One region of the Sodalis sp. C49 genome, then DNA from elsewhere that is predicted to be linked to it. Evidence: predicted binding sites of a transcription regulator. Region 1 holds the regulator's gene; the other holds the start of a gene.

The links. The regulator PhoB, encoded in region 1, activates phosphate uptake and scavenging genes when phosphate is short. The targets are predictions, from matches to a motif close to CTGTCATAAAACTGNCNNAT.
Region 2: the regulator PhoB is predicted to act here: its motif matches at 6,357-6,376, upstream of serA (phosphoglycerate dehydrogenase).

What each region holds. Positions count from the first base shown of each region.
Region 1 is NZ_CP163303.1:2,328,153-2,337,094, forward strand. It holds gene ABUK12_RS10570 (cobalamin-independent methionine synthase II family protein) at 422-1,525, opposite strand; gene ABUK12_RS10575 (PstS family phosphate ABC transporter substrate-binding protein) at 1,776-2,714, opposite strand; gene phoR (phosphate regulon sensor histidine kinase PhoR) at 2,711-4,048, opposite strand; gene phoB (phosphate response regulator transcription factor PhoB) at 4,073-4,762, opposite strand; gene sbcD (exonuclease subunit SbcD) at 4,974-6,287, shown strand; gene ABUK12_RS10595 (AAA family ATPase) at 6,284-8,942, shown strand, end outside.
Region 2 is NZ_CP163303.1:4,601,853-4,610,794, reverse strand. It holds gene ubiI (FAD-dependent 2-octaprenylphenol hydroxylase) at 1-34, opposite strand, end outside; gene ubiH (2-octaprenyl-6-methoxyphenyl hydroxylase) at 78-1,256, opposite strand; gene pepP (Xaa-Pro aminopeptidase) at 1,260-2,573, opposite strand; gene ABUK12_RS20800 (YecA family protein) at 2,636-3,217, opposite strand; gene zapA (cell division protein ZapA) at 3,431-3,760, shown strand; RNA gene ssrS (6S RNA) at 3,801-3,984, shown strand; gene ABUK12_RS20785 (5-formyltetrahydrofolate cyclo-ligase) at 4,211-4,810, shown strand; gene serA (phosphoglycerate dehydrogenase) at 4,941-6,173, opposite strand; gene rpiA (ribose-5-phosphate isomerase RpiA) at 6,489-7,145, opposite strand; gene ABUK12_RS20770 (LysR family transcriptional regulator ArgP) at 7,362-8,255, shown strand; gene ABUK12_RS20765 (oxidative stress defense protein) at 8,311-8,942, opposite strand, start outside.

The DNA.
Region 1 (8,942 bases):
AATGCCTGTCTGGATGCGAAAAATAAGTAAAACCTATGACGACTCATGCCGGTTATGACATCACCAACAGCAACGGGATATCTCGCGGGCCATGGCGTAATGGCCTGTTTGCCGGGACCGGAGCGCTAAAAGGGTGCAAAACGGCGTGAAACATGCAATAACCGGCGCAATTTAAACGTTTAAAGCGCGGTAAGGCAATAGTTGAAGATAAAAGCAGAATGATAAGCCAAAAAAATACCCTAAAAGCAGTGAATACTTTCATAGCCTGGGTAATTTCTGCTACAAGATAGTTGAAGGGACGCGCTTTTAACTATAACAGAACGGCATGGATACCGGTGGCACCCCCGGGCCGCCCCTTAACCCGCGGCGACCATGCCCGCCCGCGGTATTTTGCCGCGGGCGGGATAGCCGGGCGCTGGCGTTACCAGGCGCGGCCCGCAACATCCAGCACTAGCCGCAGTTTGTCCCATTGCTGGGCTTCGGTCAGGCTATTGCCTTCTTCCGTCGAGGCGAAGCCGCACTGCGGGCTCAGGCACAGCTGGTCCAGGCTGATATAACGGGTGGCCTCGCGCAAGCGCGCCAGCACCGCCTCAGGATCTTCCAATTCACCGGTTTTGGAGGTGATAAGGCCCAGCACCGCCTGCTGGCGGCCGGGCTTGATAAACCGCAGCGGTTCAAAACCGCCGGCGCGCTCGGTGTCATATTCCAGGAAAAAGGCGTCGACCTTGACCTCGCCGAACAGGATAGGCGCCACCGGCTCATAACCGCCCTCGGAAATCCAGGTGGAGCGGAAATTGCCGCGGCAAACATGCAGGCTAACCACCAGATCGTCCGGTTTGCCCGCCAGCGCTTGATTGAGCACATCCGCATAGATGCGCGCCAATTGCCGCGGATCCTCGCCGCGCTCGCGGATCTGGCGCTGCTGGTCCGTCGAACACAGATAAGCCCACACGGTATCGTCAAGCTGCAGGTAACGGCAGCCGGCATCGTAAAAGGCGCGGATAGCGTCATGCCAGGCCTGGGCCAGATCGGCGAAATACGCCGCCAGATCAGGATAGACGCCGGCGTCGATGGCGCCGCGCCCGCCGCGAAAATGCATCACGCTCGGGCTGGGTATGGTCATTTTAGCCACCGCGTCTCCGGCCACGCTGCGCAGATAGCGGAAATCCGCCAGCATCGGATGCTGGCGGAACGCCACCTTGCCGGTGACCTTAATGCTGCGCGCCTTGGTCTGCACCCCGGAAAACTGGATACCCTGGTCGACATCGTAGCCTTCCACCCCGTCCAGCCCCTCAAAAAAATCGAAATGCCACCAGGCGCGGCGAAACTCGCCGTCGGTGACCACCTGCAGCCCCAGACCGCGCTGCAGTTCCACCACCCGGCGGATCTCGGTATCCTCGACGGCACGCAGCTGCGCGGGAGTAATGGCCCCTTGCTGCAACTGCCTGCGGGCCTGTTTAATCGCCTCGGGGCGTAATAAACTGCCCACCACATCAGCGCGAAAGGGAGGCGTATTTCTTTGCATGTTTGAGCTCCGGCGTTATTTTGCCGGCCTGGACAAGGCCCGCAAGATAATAAGATTTAATGAATAGTTCAGGATGTAAACTTTCCCGGTGGGCAATAGTTTCCGTCGGTGACATATAGACATCCGGACGTCTATAATGCCCGCATCCATACTAGCACGCGGCGGCGCATCGCCATGGCGAAGAAAATTCACCCGTGTTGAACATTATTCATGATCACCCGCGGGCGACGGCCCACCCTGCCGACACACCTCATTGCAGCCCGATATCCCGGCGCGCCTGTAGCCTTATGGGTTCAGGCAAGGGCTGGTAGCCGCCCTGGCGGGCGAGGTTTTGGCCCTGGGGCGACAAAATACGGTCCATAAAGGCGGCGGTGACCGGCGCCAATGGGGTATCAGGGGGCTTATTCAGATAAATATAGAGATAGCGCACCAGCGGATAGTCGCCGTTAAGCAAGGCCGACTCGTCCGGCGTCACCTGGCGGCCGGCCTCGTCGGTTAACGGCAGGATCCGCGCGCCGGCGGTATGAAACCCCATGCCGGCGTAACCAATGGCGTTGCGCGACGCGCTTACCGCCTGCGCCACCGAAGCCGACCCGGGCAGTTCATTGACTGATGCCAGCAGGTCACCGCCGCACAGCACGCGCTGGCGGAAAAAACCATAGGTACCGGAGGCGGAATTGCGGCCATAGCGCAGCAGGGCCATATCGGCCCACCGCCCGGTTAGGCCGAGTTCCCCCCAGCGGGTGACGGCAGGGGCGTCGCCGCAGCTGCGGGTGATGGAAAAAATGGCGTCCAACTGGCGCAGGCGCAACCTGGGCAGGGGGTTATCCTGGTTGACTATAATCACCAGCGCATCCAAGGCCACCGGCACCGCCAGGGGCGGGTAGCCGTAATGGCGCTGGAACGCGGCGATTTCAGTCGCGTTCATCATGCGGCTCATCGGCCCGATTTGCGCCGTGCCCGCGGCCAGCGCCGTCGCCGCCGTCGCCGATCCGCCCGCCTGGATCTGCACGCCGACATCCGGATAGTCATGTCTGAAATCCGCCGCCCACAGGGCCATCATATTCGCCAGCGTATCGGAACCGCTGCTGGTGAGGCTACCCGACAGCACCGACAGCGGCCGCGCCGCCGCCGGCAGGGTCAACAGCAGGCAGAGCAGCCAGCCCAGGGTTTTTACAGCTTTTATCATCGGGATTTGACACGTGAAGGAGAAGTGGGGTTATTTTCGGCCAGGACGGGGAGGACAATCAACCGGTTGGGCAAGGTAAAAAAGAAGCGGGTACCCGCGCCCGGCTCGCTGATAACATCAAGATGGGCGTCATGATTGCCGAGCGCGTGCTTAACGATGGCAAGCCCAAGGCCGCTGCCGCCGGTCTGGCGCGAACGGGCTTTGTCAACCCGGTAAAAACGCTCGGTCAGGCGCGGTAAATGCTCCGGGGCGATGCCCGGCCCGTTATCGCTGACCTGAAACTGCGCGCCCTCAGCGGTACGCTGCCAGCACACCTCGATGCGGGTGCCCGGCGGCGTATGGATGACCGCATTGTATATCAGGTTCGACATCGCGCTGCGCAGCTGATCCTCATTGCCGCGCACCAGCAACTGTTCATTAACCCGGAACACGATCTCATGCCGTTCCTGGCTGAGCGCCCCGGCGCTTTGCTGCAGGCGCTTGAGAATGGCCGGAATATCGACGCGTTCATTGACCTCGCCCTGCGGCGCGGCCTCGATACGGGATAACACCAGCAACTGCTTGACCAGACGCTCCATGCGCTGCGTCTGATCCTGCATGGTGTGGATGGCCTTGGCGCGCATGGCTTCATCCATATCCTGGTCGTTCATCATTTCCAGATATCCCTGCAACACCGTCAGCGGCGTACGCAGTTCATGGCTGGCATTGGCGAAAAAGTTGCGCCTGGCGCCTTCCAGCTGGCGCATCTGGGTCACGTCGCGGGCCACCATTAACAGCTGGTCGTCGGTATAGGGCATCACGCGGAATTCAACGTAACGTTGCTTATTGAGCAGCAGGGTCAAGGGGCGCTCGAACGACTGGCCCTGGATATAGCTGTTGAATTCAGGATAGCGCAGCAGGTTAAGGATATGCTGGCCGTTGTCTTCCGGCCAGCGAAACCCGAGCAGCTGCTGCGCCAGGCCGTTGCACCAGAAAATATGGCCGTCGTCGGTCAACATCACCAGCGCATCAGGCAAGGTTTCCGCGCCGCTGCGAAAGCGTTTGAACAATGTCGCCAGTTCACGCCGCCGCCGCCGGTGGCGCAACTGCATCTGATGCAGGCCATAGAACAGCGGTTCCCAGCTTCCCCGCCCTTCCGGCGGCGTATGCCGGAGATCGACCCATAACCAGCGGGACAGCCGCAATTGGTAATAATAGTTGCGCACCAGCGCGGCCAGCAGCGCCGCCACCAACAGCCAGGCCAGGTGGCCGACAAAAAGCGACAACAGCAGGGCCGGCAGGCAAAACAGCCCCAGTTCCAGCAAAATCTTACGCCAGGATAAACGTTCCAGCACCGGCAGAGCTCCCCTTATACCGCGCTAATAGCGCGCGGAAAAACGATAGCCGGTGCCGCGGACCGTCTGCACCATCCGATCGTGACCGCCGGTTTCCAGCGCTTTGCGCAGGCGGCGAATATGCACATCAACCGTCCGGTCCTCAACATACACATTAGTGCCCCAGACATGATTTAACAACTGTTCCCGGCTATATACCCGCTCGGGATGGGTCATGAAAAAGTGCAGCAGTTTAAATTCGGTCGGTCCCATCTCCAGGGCCAGTTCGTTGGAGGTTACCCGGTGCGACGACGGATCCAGGCTTAGGCCCTGCAGTTCAATCTTATCTTCCACCGCCATCGGCGAAATACGGCGCATCACCGCCTTGATCCTGGCCAGCAGCTCCTTGGGCGAGAACGGTTTGGTGATATAATCATCGGCGCCTACTTCCAGCCCCCGCACCCGGTCTTCCTCCTCGCCGCGCGCGGTCAGCATCATGACCGGAATATCGCGGGTCAATACTTCGCGTTTCATATGTTTGATAAATTGTATTCCCGAACCGCCTGGCAACATCCAGTCGAGCAATACCAGATCCGGATAAGGCTCCGCCATACGGCTGACCGCCGTGCCGTAGTCTTCGGCTTCGATGGGCTGGAAGCCATTCTGTTCAAGTACGAAGCACACCATTTCACGAATCGGCGCTTCGTCTTCCACGACTAATATGCGTTTTGCCATTTTTTCCTGCCATTAATCTCTGCGGTTAACGTGCCCGGGCATTATGCGTCACTTTTATGACAGATTTATTAAAATCAGCCCATCGTGCCAGAAGCATAGCGGATGGCGGTTTTTTTTCGTCCCGGGTTGCCAAATTAACAGCTTTACGTCGGCATCGCCCGGGGTAAGGTTTATACTCTCGCCCTGACTTTTGCACTCTGGCTGGAGCGTCATGCGGATCATTCACACTTCTGACTGGCACCTGGGTCAGTCGTTTTTCACCAAAAACCGCGCCCGGGAGCATCGCGCCTTCCTGCAATGGCTGGTGGCGCAGGTGGCAGAGCGGGATATCGACGCGGTGATCGTGGCCGGCGATATCTTTGATACCGGCACCCCGCCCAGCTATGCCCGCGAACTGTTCAACCGTTTCGTGGTGGCGTTGCAGCCGACCGGTTGCCAGCTGATCATACTGGCGGGCAATCATGACGCGGTGGCGACATTGAACGAATCCCGGGCGCTGCTGGCCTGCATGCATACCCGGGTTATCGCCGGCGGCGGGTTCGGCGCCCGGGACGATGACGACAACGCCGACGGCGACCGCGAAGACAGCGGCGGGCAACCGGTTTTTGTACTTAACGATCGTAGTGGAAAGCCGGGGGCGATACTGTGCGCCATCCCCTTTTTACGCCCGCGGGATGTGCTGACCAGCCGCGCCGGAGAATCGGGGGATGATAAACAGCGGGCGCTGATGGACGCCATCGCCGCACATTACCAGGCGCTATATGACCGGGCGCTGGCCCTGCGCGCCAAGTTGCCCGGCCGGTTGCCGATTATCGCCACCGGACACCTGACCACGGTGGGCGCCGCCACCACCGATTCGGTACGCGATATTTATATCGGCAGCCTGGACGCGTTTCCCGCCCAGCTGTTTCCGCCGGCGGATTATATCGCCCTCGGCCATATCCACCGCCCGCAGTGCGTGGGCGGACAGCAGCATATCCGCTATTGCGGTTCGCCCATCGCCTTGAGTTTTGATGAAACCGGGCAGCCCAAGCAGATCAATATAGTCAGTTTCGACGCCGGGGGCGTGGCGGACATTTCCCCGGTTTTGATCCCGGAGACCCAGGCCCTGCGCCTGATAAAAGGCGACCTGGCGGACATCGAGGCGCAGTTGCGCTCGTTTAGCGATTACCCGGGGCCCTCGCCCGTCTGGCTGGATATCGAGGTGGTGACAGACGCCTGGCTGAATGATATCCAGCAGCGTATCCAGCAGTTGGCGGCCGATTTGCCGGTGGAAATCGTGCTGTTGCGCCGTAACCGCGAGCAGCGGCTGTCGGCACTGGCGCGCCGGCAACGGGAAACGCTGGTCGAACTGAGCGCCGGGGACGTGTTTGAGCGGCGCCTGGCGCTGATCCCCTCCCCCGCGCCGGAGAACCTGGACGCCATACGCTTGCTCTATCGCCAGGTAACGGCGGACATACAGCAAGGCGCCGCGGCGGAAAACCCGCCGGCGCCGGATGCCGCAACCAAAGGAGACGCCCGGTGAAAATCCTGACGCTGCGGCTGAAAAACATCAATGCGCTCAGGGGCGAGTGGAAAATTGATTTTACCGCCGACCCCTTCGACCGCGCCAGCCTGTTTGCCATTACCGGTCCCACCGGCGCCGGCAAGACCACTATTCTTGACGCCATCTGCCTGGCGCTGTATCACCGCACGCCCCGCCTGGACGCCTTGCCCGGCCAGGAATTGATGACCCGGCTTACCGCCGAATCGCTGGCGGAAGTCGAGTTTTCGGTCAAGGGCGTGGGCTATCGCGCCTTCTGGAGCCAGCGCCGGGCGAAAAACAGCCCGCAGGGCAAACTGCAAAACGCCAGGGTTGAACTGGCGCGTTTGGCCGACGGCGCCATCCTGGCGGATAAAATCAGCGATAAGCTGCGCCTGACCACCGAACTGACCGGCCTGGATTTCGCGCGTTTTACCAAATCGGTGCTGCTGGCGCAGGGGGATTTCGCCGCATTTTTAAACGCCGATGCGAAAAATCGCGCCGAACTGCTGGAGGAACTGACCGGCACCGATATCTACGGCCGCATTTCCGCTGAAATTTTCGAACGCCATAAAACGGTGCGCGGGGAACTGGAGGCACTGCGTACGCGCGCCGCCGCCATCGAACTATTGAGCGAACCCCAACTGCGGGAACTTGACGCCGAGCTGGATAGCCTGCGCCTGGAGCAGGCCCGGCTGAACGCCGAACAATCGCAGTCGCAACGGCATCACGCCTGGCTGGAGCGGCAGCGCCAGTTGACCGGCGCCCTGGCGCAGGCACAGGCCCAGCGCCAGGCCGCGCAGGCGGCGGCGCAGGAAGCACAGGCGCCGCTGGCGCGACTGGCGCGCGGCGAACCGGCGGAATCCCTGCGCCCCCTGCTCGACGATCGGCAACGCAGCGCCGTGGACCTGGAACGGGCTGAGCAGGAGCTCGCCCGCGCCTGCGCGGTGGAGCTGCAAAGCCAGCAGGCGCTGCAACCGCTGCGCGAGCAGGCGGATGCCGCCCGCTCGCGCTGGGAGCAGCACGCCCGGCATCAGTTGGCGCAACAGCAGTTGATAAACGACCATCTCGTGCCGCTGGACCAGAAAATCGCCGGGCTGGAACAACAGGCCGCGCAACAGGAGGAACAGCGGTTAGCCCAAACGGAACAGCAGCGGAAACGACAGGCGCTGCAGGCGCTGAAACAACAACAACATCAGGAGGCCGGGCAACAGGCGCAGCTTGTCGCCCGCTATCTGCTTGAGCATGCCGTCTGCCGGCAATGGGGCGGGCAGCTCCCCCTCTGGCGCGAGCTGTTTGCCCGCCGCCGGCGCGAACAGCGCGACATCGACGAACTGGCCCGGCAAGACGCGCAAATCATGCGGGAACTTGAACAACTCGATATTGCGCGCCAGAAGGAACTCAGCGCGTCGCAGGCCTGCCGGCAGCGGGTAATGACCTTCACGGCGCAGCTGGCGGAACGTCAGGGCCTGCACGATGAGCAGGAATCCCGGTTCCCGTTGGCCGCGCTGCGCGCCGACTGGCAGCACAGCCAGCAGCAGCGCGGCCGGCGCGCCCTGATGTCGTCCCTGCTGCCGCAAATGGAGCGTGTAAGCCGCGATCTGGCGGCCAACCGCACGCGGGAAGATCAACTGCGGCGCGACTGCGACGTTATTACCGCCGCGCTGGCGGCGCTGCGGCGCGCCGAGGCGGATAAGTCCGCCCTGCTGGACGAGATGACCGCGCGCCATCGCCTGGAAATGCATATCGTCTCGCTCGGAGAACTGCGCGGAGCGTTGCGACCGGGGGATCCCTGCCCCCTATGCGGCGCCACCGAGCATCCCGGCATCGCCCTATACCAGGACCTGCAGCCGCAACACACCGATCGGCGGCGGCAGGAACTGCTGCCGGAGGTGGAGCGGCTTAAGGCCGAAGTGGTGGCGGCGTTTACCCGTCTCGAGATGCTGCAGCAGGAGCAGCGCCAGGCGACGGCGCAACAGGTACGCCTGCAAGAGGAACTGGCGTTGCTGGACGACGCCTGGCGACAGGCCGCCGCCGGGCTGGATCTGGCGCCCGGCGAACACGCCGCCGCCTGGCTGGCTGAGCAGGACGCGCATGAGCAGGCATTGGCCCGGCAGTTGGAGGCGCGTGAACAGGACAACCAGGGGCTGCAGGCGGCCCGCGACGCCCTTGCCCAGGCCGATGGCGAATGGCAACGGCTCGACGCCCGTCTGGCGCTGAATGCCCAGGAGAAGGATGCGGTGACCCAACGTCTGCGGCAAACGCAGCAGCGCCGTCAGGAACAACAGCAACGGATGGACGAACTGGCGGCGCAAAGCAGCGAGGCTCTCGCCCAACTGGGACTGACCCTGCCGGCGGAATCCGCGGTTGACGCCTGGCTGGCCGAACGCCAGGAGGAGTGGCGGCAGTGGCAGTACCAGCAAGAGCGGGAACAGACGCTGAAAAACGACCTTATCGCGCTGGAAGGCGAACTGCGCGGCCACCGGGAAGCCCTGGCCGAACTGGCGCAACAGTTGGCCGACCTCGCGCAGCGGCAGCAGACAACCGGCAACGCGCTGCGCCTGGCGCGTGAAGAACGCCGCAAACTGGCCGGCGATGACAGCGTGGCGCAGCTCAACGCCCAACTGAGCGCACGGGCCGGGGAAGTGGAGCGGGACC
Region 2 (8,942 bases), 2.3 Mb from region 1:
CGCCGCCGTTGATGACCACGTCAAATGCTTGCATAACTGTAATATCCTTTTAAAGACCGGGAACCAGCGTAAGGGTGCTAACGCGCCACCCAGCCCAGGGTTTGCCGCGCCAGCGCGGCGCGCAGCCCCGGCGAAGCGGCCATGGCGGCAAGACCCAGGTTACGCGCCACCACCAGCGGCGGATGCCGGTTGGCAAACAAATGTATCAGGCCGTCGGTAATGCCGACCGTGCGGTCCTTATCGGGCAGGCGGCGCTGCTGATAGCGCTGCAGGGTGGCGTAGGCGCCAGGGTCCTCGCCCCGCGCCAGGGCCTCGGCCAGGGTTTCCGCCAGGGTCATCACGTCACGCAAGCCCAGGTTGAACCCCTGGCCGGCAATAGGATGCAGGGTTTGCGCCGCGTTGCCCACCAGCGCCAGCCGATGGCTTACCTGGCGCGTGGCGGTGCGCAGCTGCAGCGGGTAACACTGCCGCTGCCCGCAGGCGGTAATACGCCCGAGCCGCCAGCCGAAGGCGGCTTGCAGCGCGTCGATAAACCGGCTTTCGCTCCAGCCGGTGATTTCCTGGCGCATGGACTGCGGCAGGCACCACACCAGCGCGCTGCGCCCCTGCGACATGGGCAGCATGGCCAGCGGCCCATGTTCGGTAAAACGCTCATAAGCCCGGCCCTGATGCGCCTCAGCGGTGGTGACATTGGCGATAATCGCCAGTTGCCCATAGTCCTCCTGGCGCCACTGCATATGGCAATGGCGCGCCGCCTGCGAGTGCGAACCGTCCGCCGCCACCAGCAGCGAGCCGGTCAGCTCCGTCCCGTTGTCAAGCCGCGCCAGGATATCGTCCTGGCGGCGGGTAATATCCGTAAGCGTCGCGGGGCAGTGCAGCCTTACCCCCGGCGCCTGGCGCAGCAGGGCAAATAAACGCTGCCCGGCGTCGTACAGCTCCACCACATAACCCAGCGCGGGTACGCGGTAATCGCGCGCGGACAGCGAGACTTTACCCGGATAGCCGCTATCGCTGACCTCGACACGGGTGATGGGCGTGGCGCAGGACATCAGCGAAGGCCAGACACCGATGGCGGTTAATTGCTGGCTGGTGCCCTGGGCCAGGGCGATGGCGCGGGCGTCATAACCGGGATGGCGCCGGCTTTCCGGCGCGGCCGCTTCCACCAAATCGATCTCCAGCCGCCCGCCGGTCAGGCGGGACAAGGCCAGCGCCAGGGTGGCGCCGGCCATGCCGCCGCCGATAATGATCACCGACATAGGCTAGCGCGCCGCCGCCATCAGCGCTTCGATGGCATCCGGGTCCTTGACCACCGATGCGGTGAGGTTGTCGTTGCCCTGTTCGGTGATAACGATATTGTCCTCGATGCGGATGCCGATGCCGCGATATTGCGGCGGCACATCCGCGTCCGCGGCGATATAAATGCCCGGCTCGATGGTCAGCACCATGCCCGGCTCCAGGGTCCTGCCCCGCTCCGGGGTGCCGTAGTCGCCGACGTCGTGCACATCCAGCCCCAGCCAATGGCTTAAGCCGTGCATAAAGAACTGCCGGTGGGCCTGGGCGGCGATAAGCCCGTCCACGTCGCCCTTCATTACGCCCAGCGCCACCAGCCCGGAGACCATAACCCGCACCGCCTGTTCATTGACTTCGCGGATACTGGTGCCCGGCCGGTACAACGCCAGGGATTTCTCCAGCATCGCCAGCACTATGTCGTACACCGCCCGCTGCTCGGGGCTGAACTTGCCGTTCACCGGGAAGGTGCGGGTGATATCGCCGGCATACCCCTGGTATTCACAGCCGGCGTCGATAAGCACCAGATCGCCGTCGCGCATCTGCGCCTCGTTTTCGGTGTAGTGCAGAATACAGCCGTTTTCGCCGCTGCCGACGATGGTATTGTAGGAAGGATAGCGGGCGCCGTGCCGGTTGAATTCATGCAGGATTTCGCCTTCCAGCTGGTATTCATACTGCCCCGGACGACAGGCCCGCATGGCGCGGGTATGCCCGAGCGCGGTGATTTCGCCGGCGCGGCGCATGACCGCCAGCTCCTCCGCCGATTTAACCAGCCTGAAATCGTGCACCCAGGGGCGCCAGTCGGTAAGCGTGGCGGGCGCGCGCAAATGCTGACGGTAGCCGCGGCGCAGGGTATCGAGGGCGTTAAACACCAGGGTATCGGCAAAGGCGTATTGTCCCTGGGCGTGATAGACCACATCCAGTCCGTTCAGCAGCAGGTGCAACTGATGATTGATTTCGTCCCACGGCAAGGCCCGGTCCACGGCAAGTCTGGCCGGGGCGGCCTCCTGGCCCAGGCGGCGGCCGAACCAGGTCTCGGCGCCGGGATCGCGCACCCGGTTGAACAGCACGCTGTGCGAATGGGTCGCGTCGCTTTTGATAAGCACCAGCGCCGCCTCCGGTTCGTTGAACCCGGTGAAATACCAGAAGTCGCTATTCTGGCGATAGGGATATTCACTGTCGGCGCTGCGCGTCGCCTCCGGCGCCGCAAAAATGACGGCGGCGCTGGCCGGAGCCATGTTGGCCAACAATGCCTGCCGGCGGCGTAAAAATTCTTGTGATGTCATCACTCTCTCCTGCCTTGCCATACTCTCAACAATTCAACGGGCGGTGCTGCCGGTTGCGGCGATCAGTGCAGCGTCGGCTTTGGCTTTTCCAGCGGGCCGGCGTGCTCCGAGCGGGTAAATCCATTATGGCAAAGAATGGCGGCCATACGCACGTATTCAACGACTTCCTCCAGCGACTGCGCCAGCTCTTCCTGATCTTCATCTTCGTCATAGCCGAGCTGGCCGATATTGCGCAGATCGTCGATGGCTTCCTTTAGCTCGCCCTTGATTTTATCCAGCTGCGGCTGCATCACGCCCAGCCCCAGCAGGAAATGATTTACCCAGCCGGCCAGCGCGTCCACGCGCTCGAATACCGTGGCGCGGTCGTCGTCGGGCAGCAGCAGCTGAAACATAAACTCCTCGTCGTCCAGGGTTTGCGCGGTGGCTTCGTGCAGCTGGCGCAGCGGGTCGGCCAGGGTCTGGGAAAAGGCCATGCCCTCGTTGGTCAGCTCGTGCACCAGCGTCTGCCAACTGTGATCCTTGTTGCCGCCGCACAGCATGCCGCTTATCAAACCATGCATTTCCGCCGGCGTCAGCGCCACGGCCTGTTGGTTAAGCAGTTGGGTCAGGTTATCGTAGTCGGGAAAGGTATTTTGTATAGACATGCGCTTTCATCGTCGTTGGCAGGATAAGTTCGTGTTATGCTACCACCAAGGTCCGTAGCTATACCAGAAAGGGCGTGTATCTTCTGTTTTATATGGATTCTTCTGTTTGATATAGCGCATGGATATAGAGTATAGTTGCGCCCGCCCTGTGCTCCCGCAATGGTGAAACGGGAGTGGCCTGGCGTCGGCGCGGTAACAAAGCAGGAAGGTGGTATGTCCGCACAACCGGTAGATATTCAAATTTTTGGCCGCACGTTAAGGGTAAATTGCCCGCCGGAACAACAAGAAGCGTTGAACCAGGCGGCGGAAGATCTTAATCAGCGGTTGCAAGATCTCAAAGTTCGCACTAGAGTCACCAATACAGAACAGCTTGTTTTTATCGCGGCACTGAACGTATGCCACGAACTGGCGCAGGAAAGAGTTAAAACCCGTGATTACGCCGCCAACATGGAACAGCGGATCCGGTTACTGCAGCAGACGATTGAGCAGGCACTGGTAGAACAGGGCCGTATCTCCGAGCGACCAGGCACGCAGTTCGAGTAACGATAGCCGCCGGGAAAATCCCGCGGAACAGGAATACAAAATTTCTCTGAGGTGTTCGCCAGCGGGCCCGTCCCCTGAGCCGATAATTTTTACCACAAGAATGTGGCGATCTGTAACTGGTGCGCAAGCTCGGTTCGTCCGAGAAGCCTTAAGGTTATAACGCTGCGTTCACCTTGAACCATGGGTTCAAGGGTTACAGCCTGCGGCGGCATCTCGGAGATCCCTTTATAGCGTAGCGTCGGTTTGCATCAGCAGCGGACGCGCGCGTCAGCGGCGCGGCTTGGTACGGCTCTCGGCACGGCGTATCAGGCTTCCCCCCGCCACACTCTATTCCCCGACAGCGTTTTTTCAGACCCGATTTCTTTATCCGCGTACGTTATGACATCCCCCCGGACCGTCTTTATGACATACTTTATTACCTTCTTTTTCCGGTATAGCGCGTAATCAGCCATGACCCAGTCGCCCGAAACGTCCCTGCAGCGGCAAAGTATCCGCAACCATATCCGCCGGCAACGCCGCCGGCTCACCCCGGGCGAACAGGCCGCTGCGGCCGCGGCGCTGGTCAAAACCCTGCTGGCCGACCCGCGGGTTACCGCGGCCCGCAGCCTGGCGCTGTTTTTATCGTTTGACGGCGAGCTGGATACCCGGCCGCTTATTGAGGCGCTCTGGCAACGCGACCAGCGCGTTTATTTGCCGGTGCTGCACCCTTTCAGCCCGGGCCACCTGTTGTTCCTGCGCTACAGGCCCGATACGCCGCTGGTGCTGAACCGCCTGCATATCAGCGAGCCGCGGCTGGACGTGACCCAACTCTTGCCGGCGCGGCATCTCGATATCCTGTTTACCCCGCTGGTGGCCTTTGATGCCCGGGGCCAGCGCCTGGGCATGGGCGGCGGCTTTTACGATCGCACCCTGCGGCACTGGCGGCGCGGCGCCGGCTTCTACCCCATCGGGCTGGCCCACGATTGCCAGCAGGTGGACGCCATACCGGCGGAGCCCTGGGATATCCCGTTGCCGGAAATTGTTACCCCGTCGCGGCACTGGCGCTGGTAAACCGCCGGGGACGGATGGCAGCCCTTGGCCCGGTGGTGTACCCGGCGTGCGCGGTAAGCTGGCGGTACCCATAAAAAAGCCCCGGCTTGCTAAGCCGGGGCTGGGGTCGACCACGTCAGGCGCGCAGCTATCAGTACAGCAGGCGGGCGCGGATAGTGCCGGGTATCGCCTTCAGCAGCTGTAGGGCGGTATTTTCGGTATCGGTTTCCACATCAATGACCACATAACCGATTTCGGGCGTGGTTTGCAGATACTGGGCGGCGATATTGATGCTTTGCTCGGCAAAAATCTGGTTGATGCGGGTCAGGATCCCGGGACGGTTTTCATGGATATGCAGTAAACGGCTGACGTTATCGCCATGTTCCGGCAGCGAGACTTCCGGGAAATTGACCGCCGACAGGGTCGAGCCGTTATCGGAGTATTTGGCCAGTTTGCCCGCCACCTCCACGCCGATATTTTCCTGCGCTTCCTCGGTGGAGCCGCCGATATGCGGCGTCAAGATCACATTATCGAATTCACACAGCGGCGAGTTGAACGGATCGCTGTTGGTGGCGGGCTCTTCGGGGAACACGTCCACGGCGGCGCCGGCGATATGTTTACTGGCCAGGGCGTCGCACAGGGCCGGGATATCCACCACCGTACCGCGCGAGGCGTTGATAAACAGCGACCCCGGTTTCATATGGCCGAATTCGTCCTTGCCCATCATATTGCGGGTGGACTGGGTATCCGGCACATGCAGGGAGACCACGTCGCACATACCCAGCAGCTCAGGCAGCGAATCCACCTGGCGCGCGTTGCCCAGGGACAGTTTGCTCTCGATATCGTAATAGAACACCTGCATCCCCAGGCCTTCCGCCAGGATACTCAGCTGGGTGCCGATATGGCCGTAACCGATGATACCCAGTTTCTTGCCGCGCGCTTCATAGCTGCCGCTCGCCTGCTTGTTCCACTGGCCGCGGTGCGCCTTGGCGTTGGCCTCCGGGACGCCGCGTATCATCAGCAGCATTTCGCCGAGCACCAATTCCGCCACGGAGCGGGTATTGGAAAAAGGCGCATTGAATACCGGCACGCCTTTTTTCAGCGCGGCTTTCAGATCGACCTGATTGGTGCCGATACAAAAGCAGCCGACGGCAACGAGTTTTTCCGCCGCGGCAAAGATGTCTTCCGTCAGGTGGGTACGGGATCGGATGCCGATAAAGTGCGCGTCGCGCACGGAGGCTTTCAGTGCCGCGGAATCCAGCGCGCCCTTATGGTATTCAATATTGGTATAACCGGCGCGTTTCAGGTTATCCACCGCGCTGGGGTGAACACCTTCGACCAACAGAAACTTAATCTTATCTTTTTCCAGCGATACTTTTGCCATTTCCCGACCCTTTTTGAGACTTCAGATGCGACTGCAACACACAGCACCCGGACAAAATAACAAAAATTACCGTGGCGGCAACAGGGCCGTTTATCCTTAAGACAGCATAAGACGCAGCCATAAGCGATTGCTATGGATAAATCCTCTGGTCTGGTGGAGAAGCGTCATATATATAGCAGGCCGATGGCATAAATGTGACATTTATCACTGAATTTCACCTGCGGCGATAAAAGATGCTATGTAAACAAAATTAACATCCACCGCCGCCGGCGTGGAAAGCCGGCGGCGGCGCCGGGCGGCGGTAAAACCGGCCCGTTACTCGATAACCTGAACGCCCCCGGCGGTGCCGATCAGCGCCACATCCGCGCCGCGCCGGGCAAACAGGCCCACGGTCACCACGCCGGGCAGGCTGTTGATTTTGTCTTCCAGGGCCACCGCGTCCAGGATGCGCAGGTTGCGCACGTCCAGGATAATATTGCCGTTATCGGTTACCACGCCCTGGCGGTACTCCGGCAATCCGCCCAGTTTCACCAGCTCGCGCGCCACATAGGCGCGCGCCATCGGGATCACTTCCACCGGCAGGGGAAAATTGCCCAGGACGTCCACCCGTTTGGATCCATCGACGATACAGATAAATTTACGCGCGACCGCCGCGATGATTTTTTCGCGCGTCAGGGCCGCCCCGCCGCCTTTGATCATCTGCATCTGGCCGTTGATTTCATCGGCGCCGTCGACATAGATGTCCAGCACGTCGACGCTGTTGAGATCCAGCAGCGGGATACCGAGGCTCTTCAGCTTGGCCGAAGAAGCGTCCGAACTGGAGACCGCCCCTTCGATTTGATTCCTGATGCTGCCCAGGGCATCGATAAAATGCGCGGCGGTGGACCCGGTGCCGACGCCGACGATCGTGCCCGGTTTCACATACTTCAATGCCGACCAGCCCACCGCCTTTTTCAGTTCATCCTGCGTCATAAATAATTAAGCCTTGGCTACGGAAAGTGGGCGGTATTATAAAACAATATCATCGCCGATGGCGTGAATTCCGCCACAACCCGCCGCATCCCGGATGCCCGCGCCTGACACGGCTAAAATTTTGCGTCCGCAACCGGGTCAATCTATGGCATAGTGAAAACCGGTGACCAAAAAGTACCTATTGATGCACAGAGATATCGACGCAGGGGATAAAGAATGAAACGCCCGGACTATCGGACGCTGCAGGCGCTTGACGCCGTGATACGGGAACGGGGTTTTGAACGCGCCGCGCAAAAATTATGTATCACCCAATCCGCGGTATCGCAGCGCATAAAACAACTGGAAAACCTGTTCGGCCAGCCGCTGCTGGTGCGTACCATTCCCCCACGGCCCACCGAACAAGGGCAAAAGCTGCTGGCCTTGCTGCATCAGGTGGAATTGCTGGAGGACGAATGGCTGGGCACCGATAACGGCAGCGACACGCCGCTGCTGCTGTCGCTGGCGGTGAATGCCGACAGCCTGGCGACCTGGCTGCTGCCGGCGCTGAAACCGGTGCTGACCGATTCGCCTATCCGCCTTAATTTACAGGTGGAAGATGAAACGCGTACCCAGGAAAGGCTAAGGCGCGGCGAAGTGGTGGGCGCGGTCAGTATCCAGCCCCAGCCGCTGCCGAGCTGCCTGGTGGATCAACTGGGCGCCCTGGATTATCTGTTCGTGGCATCCCAGCCTTTTGCCGATCGTTATTTCCCCCACGGCGTGACGCGCAGCGCGCTGCTGAAAGCGCCGGCGGTGGCGTTTGACCATCTGGACGATATGCACCAGGCGTTTTTGCAGCAGAACTTTGACCTGCCGCCGGGCAGCGTGCCCTGCCATATCGTCAACTCATCGGAAGCCTTCGTGCAGCTGGCGCGCCAGGGCACGACCTGCTGCATGATCCCGCATCTGCAAATCGAACGGGAGCTGGCGACGGGCGAACTGATAGACCTGACGCCGGGCCTGTACCAGCGCCGCATGCTGTTCTGGCATCGGTTTGCGCCGGAAAGCCGCATGATGCGCAAAGTGACCGACGCCCTGCTCTCCCATGGCCGGCAGGTCTTGCGCCAGGCCTGAGGGCCGCACAGCGCCGGCGCGCCCCGCAGTGGGACGCATCGGCCACACCCGCCGCCTAGGGCTGGCGTTGCAGCTCGAACACGACATCCACCTGATCGTCAAAATGGATCGCCTGCTGGACATAGGTCTGGGCCGCATCGGTCTGCGACATGGCCTCGTTGGTCTTAAACATCCGCGCCACCGGCACCGGCTGGTAGTTCGCCACATGGTAACGGATGCTGAAAATCGGCCCCAGGGTAGCTTTAAAGCCTTCCGCCAGCGAACGGGCCTGGGAAGTGGCGTTTTCAATCGCCTTGTTGCGCGCCCGATCGCGGTAGGCGTCCGGATTAGCCACGCCCAGCTCGACGGAGCGGATTTCATTCAGGCCGGATTTCAGCGCGCCGTCCAGCAGTTCATTGAGCTTATCAAGCTGGCGTAGCGTGACCTGCACCTGGCGCACGGCGCGATAGCCTTTCAGCACCGATTCCCCGGTCTTTAAAAAATCATATTCCGGCTGGGTGCGCAGGTTCGCGGCGTCGATATCTTTATTTTCAATGCCATTTTTATTCAGAAAATCAAAATATTGCGCCACGCGCGCGTCCACCTGTTTTTTGGCGTCGGCGGCGTCTTTCGAGGAAATCGACACTTCGATGGTCAGGGTGGCGATATCCGGCGTCGCCTCGACACTTGACGTGCCGGAGGTGATCA